Regions from separate parts of the Streptomyces sp. NPDC030838 genome, predicted to be linked through region 1. Evidence: riboswitches for the same ligand, from Rfam matches in the RefSeq annotation. Region 1 holds a riboswitch; the other holds the start of a gene.
The links. A riboswitch is a leader RNA that binds a small molecule or an ion and turns the genes downstream of it on or off. The one in region 1 is predicted to bind glycine.
Positions count from the first base shown of each region.

Region 2: it holds a riboswitch for glycine, as region 1 does, so the genes downstream of both, gcvP (aminomethyl-transferring glycine dehydrogenase) here and gcvT (glycine cleavage system aminomethyltransferase GcvT) in region 1, are expected to answer to the same signal.

Region 1 covers NZ_JBVIED010000008.1:327,981-339,846, forward strand. The annotation lists gene ACZ42A_RS22560 (ABC transporter substrate-binding protein) at 47-1,846, opposite strand; gene ACZ42A_RS22565 (ABC transporter permease) at 1,917-2,924, opposite strand; gene ACZ42A_RS22570 (enhanced serine sensitivity protein SseB C-terminal domain-containing protein) at 3,264-4,028, opposite strand; gene ACZ42A_RS22575 (enhanced serine sensitivity protein SseB) at 4,276-5,061, opposite strand; gene ACZ42A_RS22580 (AAA family ATPase) at 5,142-5,813, opposite strand; glycine riboswitch at 5,992-6,091, shown strand; glycine riboswitch at 6,093-6,217, shown strand; gene gcvT (glycine cleavage system aminomethyltransferase GcvT) at 6,265-7,392, shown strand; gene gcvH (glycine cleavage system protein GcvH) at 7,502-7,879, shown strand; gene glyA (serine hydroxymethyltransferase) at 7,894-9,156, shown strand; gene ACZ42A_RS22600 (L-serine ammonia-lyase) at 9,220-10,587, shown strand; gene ACZ42A_RS22605 (NADPH-dependent F420 reductase) at 10,615-11,277, opposite strand; partial or broken gene ACZ42A_RS22610 (FadR/GntR family transcriptional regulator) at 11,384-11,866, opposite strand, start outside.
Region 2 covers NZ_JBVIED010000021.1:3,280-15,145, reverse strand. The annotation lists gene ACZ42A_RS37055 (ABC transporter ATP-binding protein) at 1-853, shown strand, start outside; gene gcvP (aminomethyl-transferring glycine dehydrogenase) at 937-3,822, opposite strand; glycine riboswitch at 4,000-4,094, opposite strand; gene ACZ42A_RS37045 (PRC-barrel domain-containing protein) at 4,208-4,579, shown strand; gene ACZ42A_RS37040 (DNA polymerase IV) at 4,664-6,085, opposite strand; gene ACZ42A_RS37035 (MerR family transcriptional regulator) at 6,201-6,842, opposite strand; gene ACZ42A_RS37030 (bifunctional nuclease family protein) at 7,095-7,568, opposite strand; gene ftsR (transcriptional regulator FtsR) at 7,726-8,463, opposite strand; gene ACZ42A_RS37020 (FHA domain-containing protein) at 8,507-9,463, opposite strand; gene ACZ42A_RS37015 (DUF881 domain-containing protein) at 9,525-10,358, opposite strand; gene ACZ42A_RS37010 (small basic family protein) at 10,364-10,696, opposite strand; gene ACZ42A_RS37005 (DUF881 domain-containing protein) at 10,693-11,622, opposite strand; gene ACZ42A_RS37000 (sugar phosphate nucleotidyltransferase) at 11,721-11,866, opposite strand, start outside.

The DNA.
Region 1 (11,866 bases):
GCGCCGGCCTTCACCTGCCTTTCGTGCCGTACGGCGGGTGTGCCGGTTACTTCGTGTTCTTCAGACCGAGGTTGACGAAGTCGTACATACCGCTGTACGCGTCGGTGGTGTAGACGTTCGCCAGTCGGTCCGAGCGCCAGTTGAGGAACCGCTCGAAGACGAAGGGCAGGTAGTACGCGCCCTCCATCACCTTGTGGTTGATCTCCGTGGCGATCTTGACCTTCTCGGCCTCGTCCAGCGTCTTGACGTAGTCGCCGAACAGGCCGTCGATCGTCTTGTCGTTGATGAGCGCGTAGTTGTTGTTGGCGCTCTCCAGGATGTACTTGCTGTGCCAGAGCGGCAGGCCGTAGCCCTGGACGGACGGGAAGTCCGCGCCCCAGCCCATGATGATGATGCCGTAGCCCTTCTTCTCCACGTTCGAAGGGCTGCCGACGACGCTGGAGTTCTGCGCGCCGTCGTACTGGTCGATCTCGACCTCGATGCCGACCTTCTTCAGCGACGCCTGGAGCGACTCGGCGGTGGCCACCTCGGCGGGCTTGTTGTTGCGGACCGCGATGGTGGTCTTGAAGCCGTTGGGCTTGCCGCAGGCCTTCAGCTCTTCCTTGGCCTTGGCGACGTTGCCGTTCTTGTTCTCACCGGCCATGCCGTACGGGTCGTACTTCTGACCCTCGCCGCCCGGGATGCCGGGGGGCAGCATGTTGGTGCCGATGTCACCGCCGGCGACGGGGCCGCCGCGCGCGGTCTGGAGCGAGACGTGGTCGGCGCCGTAGAGCACCGCCTTGCGGCAGTGGATGTTGTCGAACGGCTTCACGTTCTGGGCGAGCGCCGCGTACCGGATGTAGCCGGAGACCGGGTTGTCCAGGTTCGCCTTGTGCTCCTTCAGGGCGGTGGCGCGGCCCTGCGGGGAGAGGCTGGTCTGGGCCAGGTCCAGGTCGTAGTCGCCGGCGATCAGACGGGCGTCCAGGTCGTTGGCGTTCGAGAAGAACTTGACGGTGATCTTGTCCGGGTACGCCTTGCGGATCGGGTCCGAGGACTGCTTCCACTCGGTGTTGCGGACCAGCGTCAGGTCCTTGCCCGGGCTGTAGGACTCGAACTTGTACGGGCCGGAGGAGAACGGCTTCAGGCCGTACTTGGACTTGGTGTCCTTGTCCTGGCGGACCGGGGAGGCCGAGATGAGCGCCAGCATCTCCTCGAAGTCCGAGTTGGCCTCGGGCAGCTTGAAGACGATGGTCTTGTCGTCCGGCGTCTCGATGGCCTTCAGGCCGAGCTTGTCCGCGGACTTGTCCTTGTACGGGCCCTTGTACTCGCCCTTGGGGTCGAGCACCTCCTTGAGGTACGTCGGGCCGCCGGACAGCACGTCCTGCGCCCAGACGCGCTCGATGCCGTACTTGATGTCCTTGGAGGTGATCGGCTTGCCGTCCTCCCAGGTGATGTCGTCACGCAGGGTGTACGTGTAGGTCTTGCCGTCGTCGCTGATCTTGGCGAGACCGGTGGCGAGGTCCGGGGTCAGCTCGGTGCCGGCCTTGCCCGGCTCCGTCTTGTTCGTGACGAGCTGGCGGCTGTAGTAGCGCGCGAAGTTCCACATGAAGCCGTAGTAGCCGCGGGTGGTGTCCCACGAGTCGGCGTCCTGCGGGGCGGCGAACTTCAGGGTGCCGCCCTTCTTGGCCTGGTCGGCCTGGGCGACCTTGTTGTTCGCGGCGTTGAAGCCGGCCGCGCCGTTCTTCGACCCCTCGTTGCCGTCCTTGCCACCGCCGCCGCCGCACGCCGCCGTGGTCAGCAGCGCGGCGACCACCGCGGCAGCGGCCATGGCCTGCTTGCGCCGCCCTGAGGTGCGTTGGGTAGTCACGATCTCGGATCCTCCGGAATTGATGAGAGACCCCGTGCCTTGCGCCACGGGTCGCTTGCGGTACGGCAGTTCAGCGCGAGCCCTTCGGGTCGAGCGCGTCGCGCACGCCGTCGCCGAAGAGGTTGAAGGCAAGAACGGTGATGAAGATCGCCACGCCCGGGATCACCATGTACATGGGGTCCGAGTCGTAGTAGTCGATCGCGTTCGAGAGCATCTGCCCCCAGGACGGCGTCGGCGGTTTGACACCGACGCCCAGGAAGCTGAGTGCCGCCTCGGTGAGGATGTTGGTGGGGATCATCATCGTCGTGTACACGATGATCGGCGCGACCAGGTTGGGCAGCAGCTCCTTGAAGAGGATGTAGAACCGCCCGGCGCCCAGCGAGCGGGCCGCCTCGACGTACTCGCGTTCGCGCAGCGAGAGCGTCTGGCCGCGTACCACGCGTCCGATGTAGGGCCAGCCGAAGAAGCCGATGACCAGGATCATCACGAACAGGCGCACGCCGGTGCCGGTCAGTCCCAGCATCTCGTTCGGCATGACGGAGACCAGCGCGATGATGAACAGCAGCTGGGGGAAGGCCAGCAGGCCGTCCATGACCCGGCTGATGACGGTGTCGACCCAGCCGCCGAAGAAGCCGGCGAGGATGCCGAGGACGGTGCCGAGGACGACGGCCACGATCGCCGACAGGAAGCCGACGAGCAGCGAGATCTGGGCGCCGTAGACGATCCGGGCGAAGATGTCGCGGCCGTTGACCGGTTCCACGCCGAGCCAGTGCTCGCCGCTGATCCCGCCGAACGACCCGACCGGGGTGCCGAACAGCGGGTCGATGAGGTCCTCGTGGTGGGCCTCGGGGTCCTGTCCGGCCAGGCCGGTGATCACCGGCGCGAGCACGGCGACCAGGATCAGGAAGAGCACCACGATGCCGCCCGCGAGGGCCAGTTTGTCGCGCTTGAGCCGCTCCCAGGCGATCCGGCCCAGGGAGCGCCCCTGTACGGCCTTCGCGTCGCCGCCGACCTGCGCCGCTTCCTCGGCCGCACTCGGAGCCGCTTCCGCGGTCGGCTCGTGCAATGGTGCCGTCATCTGGCAGGGACCCCTCTCAACCGGCGGTAGCCGGCCCGCACTTGCCGCTGTAGCGGCGTGATCAGTCCGTCGTACACAGGGGCGAACACCCGGGCGAACTCCCCTTGGAGCGGGAGTCTTCAACGCTTTGGCGATCTGTTGCCAGACTTGACGGTGAATGGATGCGTAACCGTGATGCTGTCTGCCGGGTTCCGTTATCCGAACAGTGCGTAACGCGGGCCGGACGGGGGCCAGTTGGGACAATAGGGACAGGGTGGGTGTTTTCGTCCCACGTCTACGCGCGAAGAGAACGGGGTGGTCCGGACCTGACCGGGATCCGGACGCGGGCCGGGGGTCCGGTCAGTACCGGCCCTGGACCGGCGGAACCGGCGGGTAGCCGTAGCCGGCCGCCGGGGCCTGCGCCGGGGCGGCGTGCGCCTCCCGGTCGTAGAACGGGCGGGCGTGGGCGCGCAGCCACATCGCGACCGGGTCGTACTCGTCGGACATCGCGACCGTCGACACCGGCAGGCCGTCCGGTACGGCGCCGATGGACTGCTGCATCATCGCGCGCACCGAGTCGACGGCGGCCGGGGAGGTGTCGTACACATCCAGTCCGATGGCGAGATACGGCGCGCCGAGCGCGGGCTGCACCCAGGCGCGGCGCAGCGAGCGGACCGCCGGGGTGCGGTGGGCGTTCTGGGTCAGCAGGGCGTAGAACGCGGGGATCTCGATGGTCGGCTCGGCGAGCCGCAGCGGGCCGGCGGGCTGGCGGTCCAGGCCGGTCGCGATACGGCGCAGATCGAGCCACGGGATGCCTACGCCGCCGCCCGGAGCGTGCGGGTTCAGCCAGAGGCCGTAGTGGTCGGGGTAGAGCGTGCGGGCCACGTCGACGCCGTCGACCACTTCGTAGCTGCGGTTCCAGCCGCTCGCGGACAGCTCCTGGGCGGAGGTGACGCAGGGGGCGTAGCCGTAGCCGTCGACCTCCATGTTCCCGTACTGGGCGTCCGGGCTGCCGGCCTGGCCGTGCCACAGCAGCATCCAGACCTGGCCGGAGGAAGGGGTCGCGAGGGCGCGCAGCAGTGCCTCGTAGGCGTCGTAGCGGCCGGGGGTGACCTGGCGCAGCATGTGCTCGACGCCTGCGGCGGCCGTGCCAGCGCTCACTTTTCAACGCCCCTTCGTGTAACGCCCTCTTTTTGAGTCGTGCCCCTAGCTTAAGGGTGCCTACTGAGTCCGGTCTTGATGGTGTCTCGCGGGTGCGGGTTGTTGGTGGCCGGTCGCTCCCCCAAGTTCTCGGCTTCGCTCGAACAGGGGGGACCCCCATCGCGGCGGAGCCGCATATCGATACAGCCCCGCGCCCCTTGGGGTGGGTCACCTACCCCCGTGTGTAGAAGGGCCGTACCTTTTCGCGCATCCAGTGGCCCACCGGGTCCTCCGCCACGTCGAGCAGGACCAGGTTGACGGGCCACTTGACGGGGACCTTGCCGAGGGCGCGGCCCAGGGCGTCCATGGGGAGGGTGCGCAGGTCGCCCTCCCACTGGGAGAGTTCGACGCCGACGAACATGACGGGGTCGGCGGTCTCGATGGCGGCCAGGCAGCGGCGGGCCGTCCGGACGACGCCGATGCCGTCGAACTCGGCGGAGGCGGCGGAGAGGAAGTCGACCGGGTCGTCCTGCCAGTCGGGTTCGAAGAGACGCACCCGGCCGCCGGAGTTCGGGCCGTCCAGCGGGGTACGGCCGACCCGGCAGAGTTCGGCGACGGCGGGCGGGGGCAGCGGGATGCCGACGACGCCGCCGGGGTTCAGGGCGATGCCGGCCTGCGGGGGCAGACCGCGGGCGAACTCGACGGCGGGGGCGATGGTGTACGACATGTGGGCGCCGGCGACCTGGCGGAACTGTTCCTCGGAGCTGAACACCGGGACGTAGGCCTGGCCGTCGATCTCCATGCCGGGCAGGTCGAGGGAGCCGCTCTCGGGCCCGCCGCCGCTGGGCAGCGGGACCCAGACGAAGCTGCGGCCCAGAACCTCGAGGACGCGCCCGCCGGCCGCGGGGCCCGCGCCGAGGGCGGCGGACAGCACCTCCTCCAGCTCGTTGCCGGGCCAGCCGCCGTGCGCCTGGGGGTGCGCCGGGAAGTCCGCGGAGAAGTCCGCCGGGAAGTCCATCTGCCTACCGCCTGCTTCGAACCACTGCTTGGGACCGCCCAGGCTAACGGTTGCCCCGAAGCCCCCCGAAGCCCCCGCCCTCAGCCCGTGAAGCCGATCCGGTGCAGCGTGTCCGCCGCGTCCCGGTCCAGGAGGACCGCCGAGGCGCAGCCGCGGGGCAGGTCGCCGTGTTCCACGGCGTGGAGGAGGCGGGTGGCGGCGGTGCGGTGGCGGAGGAAGGCGTAGCGGGAGACGCCGCGGCCGCGGGCGCGCTGGCCGGCGAGGGCCTGTTCGGGGGTGACGTCGAGGAGGAGCAGGTGGAGGGTGCCGCCGCGGCGGGCCGCCTCGCGGGCCAGCCAGCGGCGCACCCAGGCCTGCGTGCCGCAGTCGTGGACGACGACGCCCTCGCCGGTGCGCAGGGCGCGCCGCAGCCCGGCGTAGTGGGCGAGGCGGACCAGGGGGCGGTAGACCGCGTAGGGCAGCCAGGGCGGCATGCGGCGGTCCCAGCGGTCGCGGGTGTCCTGGGAGTCGACGCGCCGGGCGCCGCGCACCGTGCGGCGCATCAGCGTCGACTTGCCGCTGCCGGGCAGGCCCGTGACCACGGCGAGGTCCTTGGGCCCGAAGAGCAGGGCGCGCGGGCTGCGGCCGGCGCGCTCGCGCAGGTCGCGGACGACGGGGGACGGCAGCGGGGCGCACGCCTCCCCGGCCGGGACGGCCGGCTGCCGGGGCACCGCGATGCCGGTGGTGGTCGCGTACGCCGTGGTCCTGTTCACCGTGATCGTCCTCCCTGGGGCGGTTCACGTGTTCCCATGCCCGTCGAGTGTAAAGAGAAGGTAATTCGAGATGTCTCGTGTTTTCGTACTCGTACCGCCACAGAGCGGTTACAGATGCGGTCTGCCACGATCCGGCCCGGCGTGCAATGATGTCCGCGCCAACTGCATACCGGCCGTTTGAATCCGCGCGGGAGAGTCCCCGGCAGCCGTGTCGCCGGGGCGCCGAAGGAGCAAGTCCCTCCCTTGAATCTCTCAGGCCCCGTTACCGCGCGGGCGAGGCACATCTGAAAAGCGGGCCGCCCCCTTCCTCCGGAAGAGGCGTGGCTCCACCCAAGGTGCAAGCCGTGATCGTCCCTGTGGCGGTCGTGGCGAACCTCTCAGGTTCCGATGACAGATGGGGAGGACCTTTCCTCGCCCGTCATGCGTTCATGCCCTGGGAGACGACCGACCGATGAGCAGTACCGAATCCTCAGAGAAGCGCCGCACCGCGCTCGATGCCCTGCATCGGTCGCTGGGCGCGACGATGACCGACTTCGCCGGCTGGGACATGCCGCTGCGCTACGGCTCCGAGCGCGACGAGCACAACGCCGTGCGCACCAGGGCCGGGCTCTTCGATCTCTCCCACATGGGCGAGATCACCGTGACCGGGCCCCAGGCCGCCGCCCTCCTCAACTATGCCCTGGTCGGCAACATCGCCTCCGTCGGCGTGGGGCGGGCCCGCTACACCATGATCTGCCAGGAGGACGGCGGCATCCTCGACGACCTGATCGTCTACCGCCTGGCCGAGACCGAGTACATGGTCGTCGCCAACGCCTCCAACGCCCAGATCGTGCTCGACGCGCTCACCGAGCGCGCCGCCGGCTTCGACGCCGAGGTGCGCGACGACCGGGACGCCTACGCCCTCATCGCCGTCCAGGGCCCGGCGTCCCCGGAGATCGTCAAGAGCCTCACCGACGCCGACCTCGACGGCCTCAAGTACTACGCCGGGCTGCCCGGCACCGTCGCCGGCGTCCCCGCGCTGATCGCCCGCACGGGCTACACCGGCGAGGACGGCTTCGAGCTGTTCGTGAAGCCGGAGCACGCCGTGGAGCTGTGGCAGGCGCTGACCAAGGCGGGCGAGGGCGCGGGCCTGGTCCCGTGCGGTCTGTCCTGCCGGGACACCCTGCGCCTGGAGGCGGGCATGCCGCTGTACGGGCACGAGCTGAGCACGTCCCTCACTCCCTTCGACGCCGGGCTCGGCCGAGTGGTCAAGTTCGACAAGGAGGGTGACTTCGTCGGCCGCGAGGCGCTCGCCGAGGCCGCCGCGCGCGCCGAGCAGAACCCGCCGCGCGTGCTGGTCGGGCTGATCGCCGAGGGCCGCCGCGTCCCGCGCGCCGGGTACGCCGTGGTCGCCGGCGGCGAGGTGATCGGCGAGGTCACCTCCGGGGCGCCCTCCCCGACGCTGGGCAAGCCGATCGCCATGGCCTACGTCGACGCCGCGCACGCCGCACCGGGCACCCCCGGTGTCGGCGTGGACATCAGGGGCAGTCACGAGCCGTACGAGGTCGTCGCGCTCCCCTTCTACAAGCGCCAGAAGTAGCCACCGAGCGCAGTTCCGACGTGACGCCGCGCACATCTGTGCTGCTCACGCACGGTTCCGGCAGTCCCCCATTCATCACCACTCCCCCGCGTACAGGAGAATTCAGGCCATGAGCAACCCCCAGCAGCTGCGCTACAGCAAGGAGCACGAGTGGCTGTCGGCCGCCGAGGACGGCGTCGCGACGGTCGGCATCACGGAGCACGCGGCCAACGCGCTCGGCGATGTCGTCTTCGTGCAGCTCCCCGAGGTCGGTGACACGGTGTCCGCGGGCGAGACCTGCGGCGAACTGGAGTCGACCAAGTCGGTCAGCGACCTGTACTCCCCGGTGACCGGCGAGGTCACCGAGGTCAACGAGGACGTCGTCAACGACCCGTCGCTGGTGAACTCCGCCCCCTTCGAGGGCGGCTGGCTGTTCAAGGTACGCGTCGCGGAGGAGCCGGCCGACCTGCTCTCCGCCGACGAGTACACCGAGTTTTCCGCCGGCTGAGGAGTCGTAGACGTATGTCCGTCCTGAACACGCCCCTGCACGAGCTCGACCCGGACGTCGCCGCCGCGGTCGACGCCGAGCTGCAGCGCCAGCAGTCCACCCTGGAGATGATCGCCTCCGAGAACTTCGCCCCGCTGGCGGTCATGGAGGCCCAGGGCTCGGTCCTCACCAACAAGTACGCCGAGGGCTACCCCGGCCGCCGCTACTACGGCGGCTGCGAGCACGTCGACGTCGCCGAGCAGATCGCCATCGACCGGGTCAAGGAGCTGTTCGGCGCCGAGTACGCCAACGTGCAGCCGCACTCGGGCGCCTCCGCCAACCAGGCGGCGCTCTTCGCCCTGGCCCAGCCCGGCGACACCATCCTGGGCCTGGACCTGGCGCACGGCGGCCACCTCACCCACGGGATGCGGCTGAACTTCTCCGGCAAGCAGTTCGACGTGGTCGCGTACCACGTGGACGAGTCCGGCCTGGTCGACATGGCCGAGGTCGAGCGGCTCGCCAAGGAGCACCGCCCGAAGGTGATCATCGCGGGCTGGTCGGCGTACCCGCGGCAGCTGGACTTCGCCGAGTTCCGCCGGATCGCCGACGAGGTCGAGGCGTACCTGTGGGTCGACATGGCGCACTTCGCGGGCCTCGTCGCGGCCGGTCTCCACCCGAACCCGGTGGAGTACGCGGACGTCGTGACGTCCACCACGCACAAGACGCTCGGCGGCCCGCGCGGCGGCATCATCCTGGCGAAGAAGGACTTCGCGAAGAAGCTGAACTCCTCCGTCTTCCCGGGCTTCCAGGGCGGCCCCCTGGAGCACGTGATCGCGGCCAAGGCGGTCTCCTTCAAGGTCGCCGCCTCGGAGGACTTCAAGGAGCGCCAGCGCCGTACAGTGGAAGGCGCGCAGATCCTCGCCGAGCGGCTGACCGCCCCGGACGCCCGCGAGGCCGGGATCAACGTCCTGACCGGCGGCACCGACGTCCACCTCATCCTGGTCGACCTGCGCGACTCGGAGCTGGACGGCCAGCAGGCCGAGGACCGTCTCCACGAGGTCGGCATCACCGTCAACCGCAACGCGGTCCCGAACGACCCGCGTCCGCCGATGGTGACGTCCGGCCTGCGGATCGGCACCCCCGCCCTCGCCACCCGCGGCTTCACGGCCGAGGACTTCCGTGAGGTCGCGGACGTGATCGCACAGGCGCTGAAGCCGTCCTACGACGTCGAGGCGCTCAAGTCCAGGGTCACCGCCCTGGCGGACAAGCACCCGCTCTACCCGAGCGTCGGCAAGTAAGCACCACCCCGTGCGGGGCACCCCACCGGGTGCCCCGCCACCACCCGCATTGAGGAGTCTGACGTGGCCATCTCGGTCTTCGACCTGTTCTCGATCGGCATCGGCCCCTCCAGCTCCCACACGGTCGGCCCGATGCGCGCTGCGCGCATGTTCGCCCGCCGGCTGCGCAACGAGGGCCTGCTGGACTCGGTCGCCTCCGTCCGCACCGAGCTGTACGGCTCGCTGGGCGCCACCGGCCACGGCCACGGCACCCCCAAGGCGGTGCTGCTCGGCCTGGAGGGCGACTCGCCGCGCACGGTCGACGTGGAGACGGCGGACGAGCGGGTGGAGACGATCAAGTCGGATCGCCGCCTGAAGCTCCTGGGTGAGCACGAGATCGCCTTCGACTTCGACGCGGACCTGGTCCTGCACCGCCGCAAGACGCTGCCGTACCACGCCAACGGCATGACCATCTGGGCGTACGACGCGGCCGGCACCGAGCTGCTGAGCAAGACGTACTACTCGGTGGGCGGCGGCTTCGTCGTCGACGAGGACGCGGTCGGCGCGGACCGGATCAAGCTCGACGACACGGTCCTGAAGTACCCCTTCCGCACGGGCGACGAGTTGCTGCGCCTCACGAAGGAGACCGGCCTGTCGATCTCCGCCCTGATGCTGGAGAACGAGCGGGCCTGGCGGACCGAGGAGGAGATCCGCGCGGGCCTGCTGGAGATCTGGCGGGTCATGCGGGAGTGCGTGGAGCGCGGCATGTCCCGCGAGGGCATCCTGCCGGGCGGGCTGCGGGTGAAGCGCCGGGCCGCGACCACCGCGCGCAAGCTGCGCTCCGAGGGCGACCCGCAGGCCCTCGCGATGGAGTGGATCACCCTCTACGCGATGGCGGTGAACGAGGAGAACGCGGCCGGCGGACGCGTGGTAACCGCCCCGACGAACGGCGCGGCCGGCATCATCCCGGCGGTCCTGCACTACTACATCAACTTCGTGCCCGGCGCCGACGAGGACGGCGTGGTCCGCTTCCTGCTCGCCGCGGGCGCGATCGGCATGCTCTTCAAGGAGAACGCCTCGATCTCCGGCGCCGAGGTCGGCTGCCAGGGCGAGGTCGGCTCCGCCTGCTCCATGGCGGCCGGCGCGCTCGCCGAGGTCCTCGGCGGCTCCCCGGAGCAGGTGGAGAACGCCGCCGAGATCGGCATGGAGCACAACCTCGGCCTCACCTGCGACCCGGTCGGCGGCCTCGTCCAGATCCCGTGCATCGAGCGCAACGGCATGGCCGCGGTGAAGGCGGTCACGGCGGCGCGGATGGCGATGCGCGGCGACGGCTCCCACAAGGTGTCCCTGGACAAGGTCATCAAGACGATGAAGGACACCGGCGCGGACATGTCGGTGAAGTACAAGGAGACCGCGCGGGGCGGGCTGGCGGTCAACATCATCGAGTGCTGACCGCACACGCCGCTGGACGTCTCCGGGTCAGCCGCGGAACTCCGGCTTGCGTTCCGGTGACGCCTCCGTCAGTGCCTTGCGTACCTGCTCGGCTCCGGCCCGCAGTCCGTACACCGGGGTGTCGGGCTGCTGGCGCCAGGACTCGTCGAGGCCACCCGCGTCGACCGTGTCGAAGCCGAGCTCGTCGATGAGGGCCCGCACCTTCCGCTTGGCCGCCTCGTCGTCGCCGGCGACCGGGAGGGCCATCCGGTCCGGGTCACCGGCCGGGCGCGGGCGGTCGAGGATGTCCTGGGCGTAAGTGCCGTTGAACGCCTTGATCACGGGGTGCCCGATGCGGCGCTCGGTCCAGCGGCTCTCGGTGATGCCCTCGTCCTCGATCTCCGCGATCCGCCCGTCCCGCTGCCGCGGGTAGTAGTTGCCGGTGTCGATGACGGCGACCCCGTCGGCCGCCTCGTCGAGGAGGCCGGCCGGCAGATCCGGCACCGCCTTCACCGGGATCGTGACGACGACGATCTCGGCGCCGCGCGCCGCCTCCTCCACCCGCACGGGCGTCGCCCCCGTCTCCTCGGCGAGCGCGGTGAGGGTGTGCGGTCCACGGGAATTGGCGACGGAGACGTCATGGCCGAGGGCGGTGAGCCGCCGGGTGAGATTGCCGCCGATGTTGCCCGCGCCGATGATGCCGATCTTCATGGCCGGCCCTTCCGGAGTCGATGTTCCTGCCGTGCGGTGTGACGGGGATCAACGGCGGAGCCGGGCGGGCTATTCCACCGAGCCTGGTGAGCCGGTGCCCAGCCACTCATTTCCCGGCCCGTGAGGTCAGCAGCGCCAGCGTCTGCTCCAGCTCCCGCCGCAGCACCTCCGCCGCCGCCTCCGCGTCCCCCTCCTCGATCGCCCGGACGAGTGCCGCGTGGGTGTCGTCGCCCCGGTGTCCGGGTCCTGCTCGCGCAGCCCGGTCAGGGCGAGCAGGTCGATCAGGCCGTCCCGCAGGGCGGGGCTGAACTCGGCGAACAGGGAGCCGAGGAGCGGGTTGTGCGCGGCGGCGACCACCGCCGTGTGGAGCGCGATGTCGGCGTCGACGAAGGCCGGGTCGTCGGCGGTGGCGGCGGTGCGGCGGCCCTCCAGGGCAGCCCGCAGCGCCGCCACGTCCTCGTCGGTGCGGCGGTGCGCGGCCAGCCGGGCGGCGTGCACCTCGACGGCCATACGGACGTCGTAGACATCGGTCACCGCGGCGCGGCGCAGCCGGGTGGGCCAGTCCTCGACGGGTTCGGTGGCGATGACG
Region 2 (11,866 bases), on a different contig from region 1:
ACTGGACCGTACGCCACCCGAGTCCCGCCCGGTCGGCGTCGTCTTCCAGGACTATCTGCTCTTCCCGCACCTGACCGCCCTGGACAACGTGGCGTTCGGCCCGCGCTGCCAGGGCGCGACCAAGGCGGAGGCCCGAGCCCAGGCCGCCGCGTGGCTGGACCGCATGGGCCTCGCCGAGCACGCCGGCGCCAAGCCGCGCCGCCTCTCCGGCGGCCAGGCCCAGCGCGTGGCTCTGGCCCGCGCCCTGGCCACCCGCCCCCGGCTGCTGCTCCTGGACGAACCGCTCGCCGCCCTGGACGCCCGTACGCGGCTCGACGTCCGGGCCCAGCTCCACCACCACCTGGCCGACTTCGAAGCGGTCGCCGTCCTGGTCACCCACGACCCGCTGGACGCGATGGTGCTGGCCGACCGGCTGGTGGTCGTCGAACAGGGCCATGTCGTCCAGGAGGGCACCCCGGCCGAGATCGCCCGCCGCCCCCGCACCGACTACGTCGCCCAGCTGGTCGGCCTGAACCTCTACAAGGGCCGCGCAGACGGCCACACCGTCCGCCTCGACGCCGGCCCCGCCATCACCACCACCGAAGACCTCACCGGCCCGGTCTTCGTCGCGTTCCCCCCGGGTGCGGTCACCCTCTACCGAGAGCGCCCCGCCGGCTCCAGTGCCCGCAACCTCTGGCGCTGCTCGGTCACCGGCCTGGAGACTCACGGCGACCAGATCCGCGTGGCCCTCACCGGCGAGCTCCCGCTGGCCGCCGACCTCACCACGGTCGCCGCCGCGGAGCTGGACCTGCACCCCGGCGCCGAGGTCTGGGCCACGGTCAAGGCCACCCAGACGCACGCGTACCCCGCCTGAGCGCGCCCCAGGGCAGCGAAAAGGGCCCCGCCCCGGCCGTCCGGGCCGAAGCGGAGCCCCGCACGCGAGGGATCCGCGAGGGATCAGTCCTCGTACGCGTCCAGCGGCGGGCACGAGCACACCAGGTTCCGGTCACCGAACGCCTGGTCGATCCGGCGCACCGGCGGCCAGTACTTGTCGGCGGCGGAGACCCCGCCCGGGAAGACGGCCTCTTCCCGGCTGTACGCGTGCTCCCACTCCCCGCCGAGCGCGCCCGCGGTGTGCGGCGCGTTGCGCAGCGGGTTGTCGTCGGCGGGCCACTCGCCGGAACCGACCTTCTCGATCTCCGCGCGGATGGCGATCATCGCGTCGCAGAACCGGTCCAGCTCGGCCAGGTCCTCGGACTCGGTCGGCTCGATCATCAGCGTCCCGGCCACCGGGAACGACATGGTCGGCGCGTGGAAGCCGTAGTCGATGAGCCGCTTGGCGACGTCGTCGACGCTCACGCCGGTCGCCTTGGTGAGCGGGCGCAGGTCGATGATGCACTCGTGCGCGACCAGCCCGCCCGGACCGGTGTAGAGCACCGGGTAGTGCGGCTCGAGGCGCTTGGCGACGTAGTTGGCGCTGAGCACCGCCACCTGCGTGGCGCGCTTCAGCCCCTCGCCGCCCATCAGCCGGACGTACGCCCAGGAGATCGGCAGGATGCCCGCGGAGCCCCACGGCGCGGCCGAGATCGGGCCGACGCCCGTCTCCGGACCGGCCGCCGGCTGGAGCGGGTGGTTCGGCAGATACGGCGCCAGGTGCTCGCGGACGGCCACCGGGCCGACGCCGGGACCGCCGCCGCCGTGCGGGATGCAGAACGTCTTGTGCAGGTTCAGGTGCGAGACGTCGCCGCCGAAGTGGCCCGGCTTCGCCAGCCCGACCAGCGCGTTCAGGTTGGCACCGTCGACGTACACCTGGCCGCCCGCCTCGTGCACCTGCGCGCAGATGTCGGAGACGTGCTCCTCGAACACACCGTGCGTCGAGGGATACGTGATCATCAGCACCGACAGCTCGTCGCGGTACTGCTCGATCTTCGCCCGCAGGTCGTCTACGTCGATCTCGCCGTCCTCGGCGGTCTTGACGACCACGACCTTCATGCCGGCCATGACGGCGCTCGCGGCGTTCGTACCGTGCGCGGAGGACGGGATCAGGCACACGGTGCGCTGCTCGTCGCCGTTGGCCCGGTGGTAGCCGCGTACGGCCAGCAGGCCGGCCAGCTCGCCCTGCGAACCGGCGTTCGGCTGGAGCGACACCTTGTCGTAGCCGGTGACCTCGGCGAGACGTTCCTCCAGCTCGCGGATGAGCGTGAGGTAGCCCTCCGCCTGCTCGGCGGGCGCAAAGGGGTGCAGCTGGCCGAACTCCGGCCAGGTGACCGGCTCCATCTCCGTGGTCGCGTTGAGCTTCATGGTGCAGGAGCCCAGCGGGATCATGCCCCGGTCGAGCGCGTAGTCGCGGTCGGCGAGCCGGCGCAGGTAGCGCAGCATCGCGGTCTCGGAGCGGTGCTGGTGGAAGACCGGGTGGGTGAGGAAGTCATCGGCGCGCAGCAGCCCGCCCGGCAGCGCGTCCTCGGTGGTCGCGTCCAGCGCCTCGACGTCGCCCTCGACGCCGAAGGCGGTCCATACGGCGCCCAGCTGGACCCGCGTGGTGGTCTCGTCGCAGGCGATCGACACCAGGTCGCCGTCGACGAGCCGCAGGTTGACGCCGTTCTCGCGCGCGGCGGCCACGACCTCGGCGGCCCGGCCCGGCACCCGCACGGTGACCGTGTCGAAGAAGGCACCGTGGACGACCTCGACCCCGCCCTTCGCCAGGCCCGCGGCCAGGATCGACGCGTACCGGTGGGTGCGCCGCGCGATGCCCTTCAGGCCCTCCGGGCCGTGGTAGACGGCGTACATCCCGGCCATCACGGCGAGCAGCACCTGCGCGGTGCAGATGTTGCTGGTCGCCTTCTCGCGGCGGATGTGCTGCTCACGGGTCTGCAGCGCGAGGCGGTACGCCCTGTTGCCGTCGGCGTCCACGGACACGCCCACCAGCCGCCCGGGCAGGCTGCGCGCCATCTTCTCCTGCACCGCCATGTAACCGGCGTGCGGCCCGCCGAAGCCCATCGGCACACCGAACCGCTGCGTCGTACCGACGGCGATGTCCGCGCCCAGCTCACCGGGCGACTTCAGCAGCGTCAGCGCCAGCAGATCGGCGGCGACGGTGACGAGGGCACCCCGCTCGTGCGCCTGGTCGATGACCGCCTTGATGTCCCGTACGGCACCGGAGGCGCCGGGGTACTGGACGAGGACGCCGTTGATCTCCCGCCCGTCCAGCTCGGCCGGGATGCCCTCGGACAGATCCGCGACGACGACCTCGACGCCGGTCGGCTCGGCGCGGGTCTGGATCACGGCGATGGTCTGCGGCAGCGCGTCCGCGTCGACCAGGAACAGGCCCTTCTTGTTCTTGCCCATGCGCCGGGACAGCGCCATCGCCTCGGCGGCGGCCGTGCCCTCGTCCAGCAGCGAGGCGCCGGAGGTCGGCAGGCCGGTGAGGTCGGCGACCATGGTCTGGAAGTTCAGCAGGGCCTCGAGCCGCCCCTGGGAGATCTCGGGCTGGTACGGCGTGTAGGCCGTGTACCAGGCCGGGTTCTCCATCACGTTGCGCAGGATGACGGGCGGCGTGAAGGTGCCGTAGTAGCCGAGGCCGATCATGGAGCCCAGGACCTGGTTGCGGTCGGCCAGCGACCGCAGCTCGGCCAGCACCTCGGCCTCGCTGCGCGCGCCCGGCAGGTCGAGGGCGTCGGCGTTCTTGATCACATCCGGGACCGCGGCGGCGGTGAGCTCGTCCAGCGAGCCGTAGCCGACCTGCGCGAGCATCTTGGCCCGAGCCTCCTGGTCGGGCCCGATGTGGCGCTGCTCGAACGGAATGCCCTGTTCGAGCTCGGAGAGCGGAATGCGATGGGCGGTCATTGCGGAGGCCTCCTGGTCTGACGCGACCTTCGAGGGGCACCACGGCGCGGGTGCCCCGACGGCCTCCCCCTCTGTCATCTCAACCTGAGAGCTTCACCGGATCGCCCCAGAGGGATCCGGCTTTCACCGTCGGTGAGAGCGGAAGCCGTCGACACCCGCTCTGCTTTCCAGAGTGACCTCGTCCGTGCGGTACGTGGGCCTGAGAGATTCCGGGGAGGATTTGCTCCTTCGGCGCCTCCGATCACTTCGGAGGACTCTCCCGCACGGGGTCAGCAGCCGCTGTCAGCCTACCAGCGAGGTCAATGCCCAGGCGTTCGAGTGGCCGGGTTCACCAATGTGCTCTTTCGTAGTGCTTACGGATGAGTTGCGACCACGTGGAGGGCCCGTGCAGACCGATATCGATCCGCGCAACCTGATCGGCCGCAAGGCGTTCGACCGCAACGGCACCAAGATCGGCACCATCGACGAGGTCTACCTCGACGACGCGACCGGCGTTCCGGAGTGGGCCGCCATACGCACCGGGCTGTTCAGCAGGGATGCCTTCGTCCCCCTCGAACCCAGCGAACTGATCGAGGGCAGCCTCCACGTGCCCTTCGACCGCGCCCTGATCAAGGACGCCCCCGACTTCGGCGTGGGCCGCCATCTCTCCCCCGAGCAGGAACTCCAGCTCTACCACCACTACGGCCTCGACATCGCGTCCCCGCCGCCGCTCCCCGACCGCGACTTCGGCAAGCTGGCGGGCACGGACGAGCCCTGAAGACCCCGGGGTGAGCAGCCCCGGCAGGGCCGAGTCGCGCGACCACCGGCTTCACCCACCGAGCGCGCCCGGCCGCACCGCCGGTCAGCCGCTCACCCCGGGCATCACCCCGGCACCGTCCGCGGGCCCGTCCGCCGGTGCCCTGCCTTCGCCGGGTCTTCGCGGAACCAGCGGAACCCGCGGAACCAGCGGCAACGGCTCGGCCGGCTCCAGCGCCGGGTCGTCGATCCGGAACGTCCGCACCCGCCCCGGCTCCGAATCCGGGGTCTCGAACCGCACGGTCACTCTCCCGAGCCCGCTGCCCTGCACCCAGCCGTGCCCGTACTCGGCATGCCGGACGTCATGGCCCGCCGGCCACCGCCGCTCGGTCTGCTCGACCGCCACCGGCGCCTGCTCCTCGGTCCCCTCCTCCACCGGCCCGTCCTCCCGCTCCCCCGCCGCCTGGGCGAACAGATCCTCCTGCGTGTAGTCCGCGAGACCGCTGACGCCGACGCCGAGCAGCCGGACGCCGCCCGTGGTGTCCACGGACTCCAGCAGCCGTGCCGCGGCCTCCCGCACCACCGCCGGGTCGTCCGTGGGGCCGCGCAGCGTCTCGGAGCGGGTCAGCGTGGAGAAGTCGTACCGGCGCACCTTCAGCACGATGGTCCGCCCCGACAGCCCCGCGCCGCGCAGCCGCCGCACACACCGGTCCGCCAGCCGCTGCACCTCCAGCCCCACCCGGACCCGGTCGTGGATGTCCACGTCGTAGGTGTCCTCCACCGACACCGACTTGGCCTCCCGCTCGGCCACCACGGGCCGCTCGTCCCGCGCCAGCGCCATCGCGTAGAGCGCGTGCCCGTGGGCCTTGCCCAGCAGCCGCACCAGCTCGTCCTCGCCCGCCTCGGCCAGCTCCTCGACCGTGGTGATGCCGGCCCGCCGCAGATGGTCACCGGTCGCCGGACCCACCCCCGGCAGCGTCCGCACCGGCATCGGCCCGAGCAGCGCCCGCTCCATGCCCGGATCGATCAGCACCAGACCGTCGGGCTTGGCCTGCTCTGAGGCGATCTTCGCGAGCATCTTGGAGGCGGCCAGCCCCACCGACCCGGTCAGCCCGGTCACCTCCCGGATGTCCGCGCGCAGTTTCGTCCCGGCCAGCCGCGCCGACTCCGCGTCCCAGGCCGCGTCCCCGGCCTCCAGATCGACGAAGGCCTCGTCCAGGCTCAACGGCTCCACCAGCGGCGACAGGGACCTGAGCAGCCCCATCACCTGCTCGCTGATCGACCGGTAGAGACCGAAGCGCGGCGTGAGGTACGCGGCGTTCGGCGCCAGCCGCCGCGCCTGGGCCATCGGCATCGCCGAGTGCACCCCGAAGACCCGGGCCTCGTAGGAGGCGGTGGCGACCACACCGCGCGGCCCCAGCCCGCCCACGATGACGGCCTTTCCGCGCAGGCTCGGCTTCGACGCCTGCTCCACCGAGGCGAAGAAGGCATCCATGTCGAGATGCAGGATCGTGGGCGCGGTTCTCACATTTCCGATGCTGCACCACACCACTGACAATGCGGCCGCAGAACCGTCCCTGCACCTCAGAAAGCGCTTGAGCCTACGACACTCTGCGAACCAGCCGGATCACTCCGCGACCGCCTCAGACCGCGCGGTTGCGCCGGCGTGCCAGCTCGTCGGCCGGATTGTGCCCGACCAGTGTCTCCCCGGTGTCGATACGCTCCCCGTGCAGCTGGGACAGCGCGCTCTCGACATCCCGCCACACCACGCCGACCGCGATCCCGAAGATGCCCTGGCCGCCCTGGAGCAGAGCGTGGACCTCGTCCGGCGAAGTGCACTCGTACACCGTCGCGCCGTCGCTCATCAGCGTCATACGCTCAAGATCGCGGAAGCCGCGTTCCCGCAGATGCTGAACGGCGGTGCGGATGTTCTGCAGCGACACGCCGGTGTCGAGGAACCGCTTGACGATCTTCAGGACGACGACGTCCCGGAAGCTGTACAGCCGCTGGGTCCCCGACCCGTAGGCGGGCCGCACACTCGGCTCGACCAGGCCCGTACGTGCCCAGTAGTCCAGTTGCCGGTAGGTGATGCCGGCGGCCGCGCAGGCCGTCGGACCTCGGTAGCCGACCTCCTCGGTCGCCTCGGACGCCGCCCCTCCGCCGCCGGGCACAGCCATCGGCCGCGGTGCAGCGTGACCGGCCGCCCGCCCAAGCGGGTACGGACCGCTCTCCCCCAGACTGCGTCCGGGGGCACCCCCAGCCGTACCGTCGCCGCTGCTTCTCACGCCGACCTCCGTCCTTGACCTGCCTTCTCGACGGTAGGCAGTCACCAAGGGTGCGTCAACGATCGCCACACTCGGCACGCCGAGTGATAATCACCCTAGGAGTGGTTTCCCGTACCCCACCGCGGGGAAAGGCTAGCCGAATGCTCTCGGCGGGAGCCGCAGGACGCTCTCACTCGCCACCGGCACGTGCCGATGGCGTGCTGTGACGAGGCACGGCCCGACCGGCCCGAGGACCCGCCGAACCACCCCGCCTCATTGGCTGCTGGTGCCGAAGTCCTCGGGCGAGATCTGGTCGAGGAACTCGCGGAACTTCTCCACCTCGTCCTCCTGCTCGTCCGGAATCGCGATACCGGCGTCGTCGAGCACCCCGTCACTGCCGTAGATCGGCGTTCCGGTGCGCAGGGCCAGCGCTATGGCATCGGAAGGACGGGCGCTCACCTCGACCCCGCTGGCGAAGACCAGCTCCGCGTAGAAGACGCCTTCACGCAGGTCCGTGATGCGCACTTCGGTGAGCTCCTGGCCGACGGCCTCCAGCACGTCCTTGAACAGGTCGTGGGTCAGCGGTCGCGCGGGGGCCATGCCCTGCTGGGCGAAGGCGATCGCCGTCGCCTCCCCCGGCCCGATCCAGATGGGGAGGTAACGGTCGCCTCCCACTTCACGCAGGAGCACGATCGGTTGGTTGGAGGGCATCTCGACCCGGACACCTACGACATCGAGCTCGTTCACACAGCAACCCTAGGCCGTGCTCGGGACGTTTGGGTAGTCGGGCCGACTTCAGGCGCCCGATCCGGCCGCCCGCGGACCCCCCGGACATCCTCCACGGACCCGCCGGACATCCTCCGCGGCCCTGTCCGAACCGCCCTCCCGGGCTGCTCGCCCCAGCTCAGGGCAGCCGCACCCCGAGCGCGATCTGCACCAGCGCCGCGTGCAGCTTCACCGTGAGCCCCGCCAGCTCCTTGGTCCGGGCCTCGGCGAGCGCCCTGGTCTGCGGGTTGCGGTGGCGCTTCAGCGGGGCCACCACCTGGTCCACCAGCCCGGCCTCACGGTCGGCCGCGGCCTTCATCAGCCGCAGATGCCGCGGCTCGATCCCGAACCGCCCCAGCTCGGCGACCAGGGTCGCCACGGTGACGGTCTCCGCGTCGTACACCCCGTCCGACAGGGCCGTGATCAGCCCGTACGCCTCCCACTCGGCGAGCTGGTGCTCGTCGATCCCGGCGGCGGCCAGCAGCTCCGCCCGCCCGATCCGGACCGCCGTGGGCCCCTCGGCAGGCTCCGGCACGGCCTCGCCGTCCCGCTGTCTGCCGAGCGTGGGAAGCCGGACCTCCTCGCCCCGCTCCATCGCGTCGAGGTGCTCACGGATCACTTTGAGGGGCAGATAGTGGTCCCGCTGCATTCTCAGGACATGGCCGAGACGCTCGACATCACCGGCGCTGAACTTGCGATACCCCGACGGGGTCCGCTGCGGCTCGATCAGCCCCTCCGACTCCAGGAAACGGATCTTGGAGATGGTGACTTCGGGAAACTCCTCGCGCAGCACGTTCAGCACCGTGCCGATGCTCATCAGCCCACTGTCCGCGGCGGCGGTACCGTTCCCGGCACCGCCGCTCGGTGTTCGAAGCATGGACCTTCCCTGGGGTTCCCCCCGGACTGCGTCTGGGGGAGGGTCAGATGCCCTGCCGGCTGGCGTAGAACACCAGTCGGTACTTGCCGATCTGCACCTCGTCGCCGTTCGACAGCGCGACCTGGTCGATCCGCTCACGGTTGACATACGTGCCGTTCAGACTGCCCACGTCGGCCACCGTGAACGAGCCGTCCGGGCTGCGACGGAACTCCACATGCCGCCTGGAGACCGTGACGTCGTCCAGGAAGATGTCGCTCTGCGGATGACGCCCGGCCGTGGTCAGGTCGCTGTCCAGCAGGAAGCGGCTGCCCGAGTTCGGCCCCCGGCGCACCACCAGGAGCGCGGAGCCCAGCGGCAGCGCGTCGACGGCGGCCTGCGCCTCCGGGGAGAGCGTCGGCATCGGCGTCTGACCGGTGGCCTCGGCGTCGTAGGCCTCCAGGCCGCTGATGGAGATCGTGGAGGTCGTCTCCGACGGACGCTCCGCACCCGCCCGCAGCGGCGCGCCACAGTGGGAACAGAAGCGGCTGCTCTCCGCGTTGCGGTTACCGCACCTCGTACACACCAGGACCGACATGGACGGATCCTCCTGCCGCGGCTGCCCCGCCGGGGCATTGGACGCGTACGGACCAGAGGAAAACCCTCCACCCGTACTTGAGGTTGACGGTTGCCCGAAACCTATGCCGCCGGACTGGGCAGGGTCAACAGACGGCGCGCCCTGGCCTCCCGAAATGTCACCGCCCGGACCAGCCACCTGGTCCCGGAACAGCGGGCGCTGGCCCTCCGCGTCAGGCTGTGCGCGATGGCGAGCGGTCGCGTTGCTGTCGCTACCCTCTCGCGCGCTCTTGCCGAACAACTTCGCAAACAACTTCACGGGCGATTCCCCTTGACCGAAACAGACCCGCCCGTGGGGCAGGACGAACCCTGATTGCACACACTGGTCGAGCCGGACATCCTCACAACGTCCGTGTCCACCAGACAGTTTCCACCACGCACCACCCAATCGGTGCGCCGACCCCCCGCAACCTCATGCCCCCGCCGGACGTCAGCCATGCACCGCCGGTTCACTGGGAGGACGACCGAGCGTAGTCAGGTCGCTCCGCGGCCCGCAAGGCGTCCACGATGATCTTGTCGGACCGCTCGACGGTCACGGTGGCCTGCTCCTTCTCAAGCGTCTGCACCACGCCTCCAGGGATGTTCAGCGCCGGTTCCAGGTCCTGCGGCTTGCCGATGACCTTGAAACGATAGGGCGCGTTGATCTTGTTCCCGTCGACGCTCACGCTTTTGCCGGAATCCGTGAGGTAGGTGCCGGCGACCACCCGCACTCCGTTCACCTGGATCGCCTCCGCGCCCGCGGCGCGCAGCTCCTGGATCGCGTCGAGCAGCATGTCCGCCTCGACCGTCCCCTTCGTGTCCTCGATGGTCATGGTGATGCCGGGACCCTCCGCGGCCACCGTGCCCGCGAGAACGCCGAGTTGCCTCTCCTTCTCGATCGTCTGCCGACGGGCCTCCTCGGCCTGGTTCGAGCTGTTCTCCAGCTCGTCCCGCTGCTTCTCGAGACCCTGCTTCTCGTCTTCAAGACGCTGCGTGCGGTCGTCGAGTTCATCGAGGATGCGGACCAGATCCTCCTGCCGCGCTCCGCGCAGGGCGCTGTCGCCGTCGCTGTTGGAGGCGACCTGCACGGCCAGCCCGAAGCCCAGCCCGAACAGCAGCAGCGCGACGATGAGTTGGGCGCGGGTGACGCGCGGCGGCCACAGCCCCTTCACCAGCCGCTGCCGGCCGGTCAGCGCGGGCTCGGCCGTCTCCTCGGGCTCCGCGACCCGCGGTGCCGGTACCGGCACCTCCTCGGGCAGTTCCCTGCGCAGCCGGTTCTCGTCCGTCTCGTCCTGGTTGCTCATCGGCCTCACGCCCGGAACACGTGCCGGCGGATCGCCGCGGCGTTCGAGAAGATCCGGATGCCGAGGACGACCACGACACCGGTGGACAGCTGGGCCCCCACACCCAACTTGTCGCCCAGGAACACGATCAGCGCGGCGACGACCACGTTCGACAGGAACGACACCACGAAGACCTTGTCGTCGAAGATGCCGTCGAGCATGGCCCGCAGACCACCGAAGACGGCGTCGAGTGCCGCCACCACGGCGATCGGCAGATAAGGCTCGACGACCGCCGGAACCTCGGGCCGGACCAACAGGCCGGCCACGACTCCCACGACGAGGCCCAGTACGGCGATCACGATGTGCCTTTCTCAGTTCTCGGCTGTGCTGACTCAGTTCTCGGCTGTGCGGTGCGCACCGTCACGCTCGTCGCGGCCGGAAGCCGGAGATCGTCCTCCACGGAGATACCGGTCCGGATGCCGAAGTTCTCCTGCAGGGCATGCAGATACAGACCGTCCGCGCTGTTCTGGAAGCGGGTGCTCAACCGCTCGCCGTCGCCCACCGCGAGCACCGTGTACGGCGGCACCAGTGGCCGGTTGTCGACCAGTATGGCGTCGCCCGCGGCCCTGATCGCCGACAGCGCGGTCAGCCGCAACCCGTTGATCGAGACGGCCTCGGCACCCGACTCCCACAGCCCGTTGACCACGCGCTGCATGTCCCGGTCGCGCACCCGTCCGGTGTCGGAGAAACCAGAGGTCCCGCGCGGCTCGCCGTCTCCGCCGGCGCTGGAGTCCTTGGCGTCGTCGACGACGAGCTTCACCCCCGGGCCGTGCACCTCCGTGGCGCCCGACAGGATGCCCACCAGCTCCGTCCGCTCGCCCCCGCCGCTCTGCTTGAGCGCCGCGCGCCGGCGAGCGTCGACCTCGTCCCGCAGCTGGTCGACGGCGTCCTCCAGCTCGTCGGCGGCGTCGCTCTCCCGGTCGATGCGGTCGATCAGCTCCTCGCGCTCCTTGGCCACAACGGGAGCGGCCACCTGTGCCTGCGCGGCCCCCACGGTCACCACGAGGGCCGCCAGGACCAGGCCGGCGGCGAGCCCCAGCCGAGCCCTCAGCGTCTTGGGCATCCCCCCGTCGCCCGCGGCCTTCTTCCGCGCCGCCGCCTCGGCGTACCCGTCGTCCAGGCTGTGGTCCATGACGTTCGTGAGCAGCGACATCGACGCGTCCGGACGCGCGGGCGGGCGCGTGGACGTGCTCCGAACGGGGGGCTGCTGCGACATGCCGCACATCGTCGCACGTCGCGCCCAGTACCTCCGAATGGCCCCACCCGCGTGCCGGACAGGCCCCCTTGGGGACACTTGTCCGGCACGCGCGCGTGCAGGGCGTTTTAACGCCCGGCGCTGTCCACCACCGCCGACCACTCGTCCAGCAGGGCCTGAGCCGAGGCGTCGTCCGGCCCCTCCGCCCACAGATGCGTGACCGCCTCCGCCGGGTCGGGCAGCACCATCACCCAGCGCCCGTCGGCCTCGACCA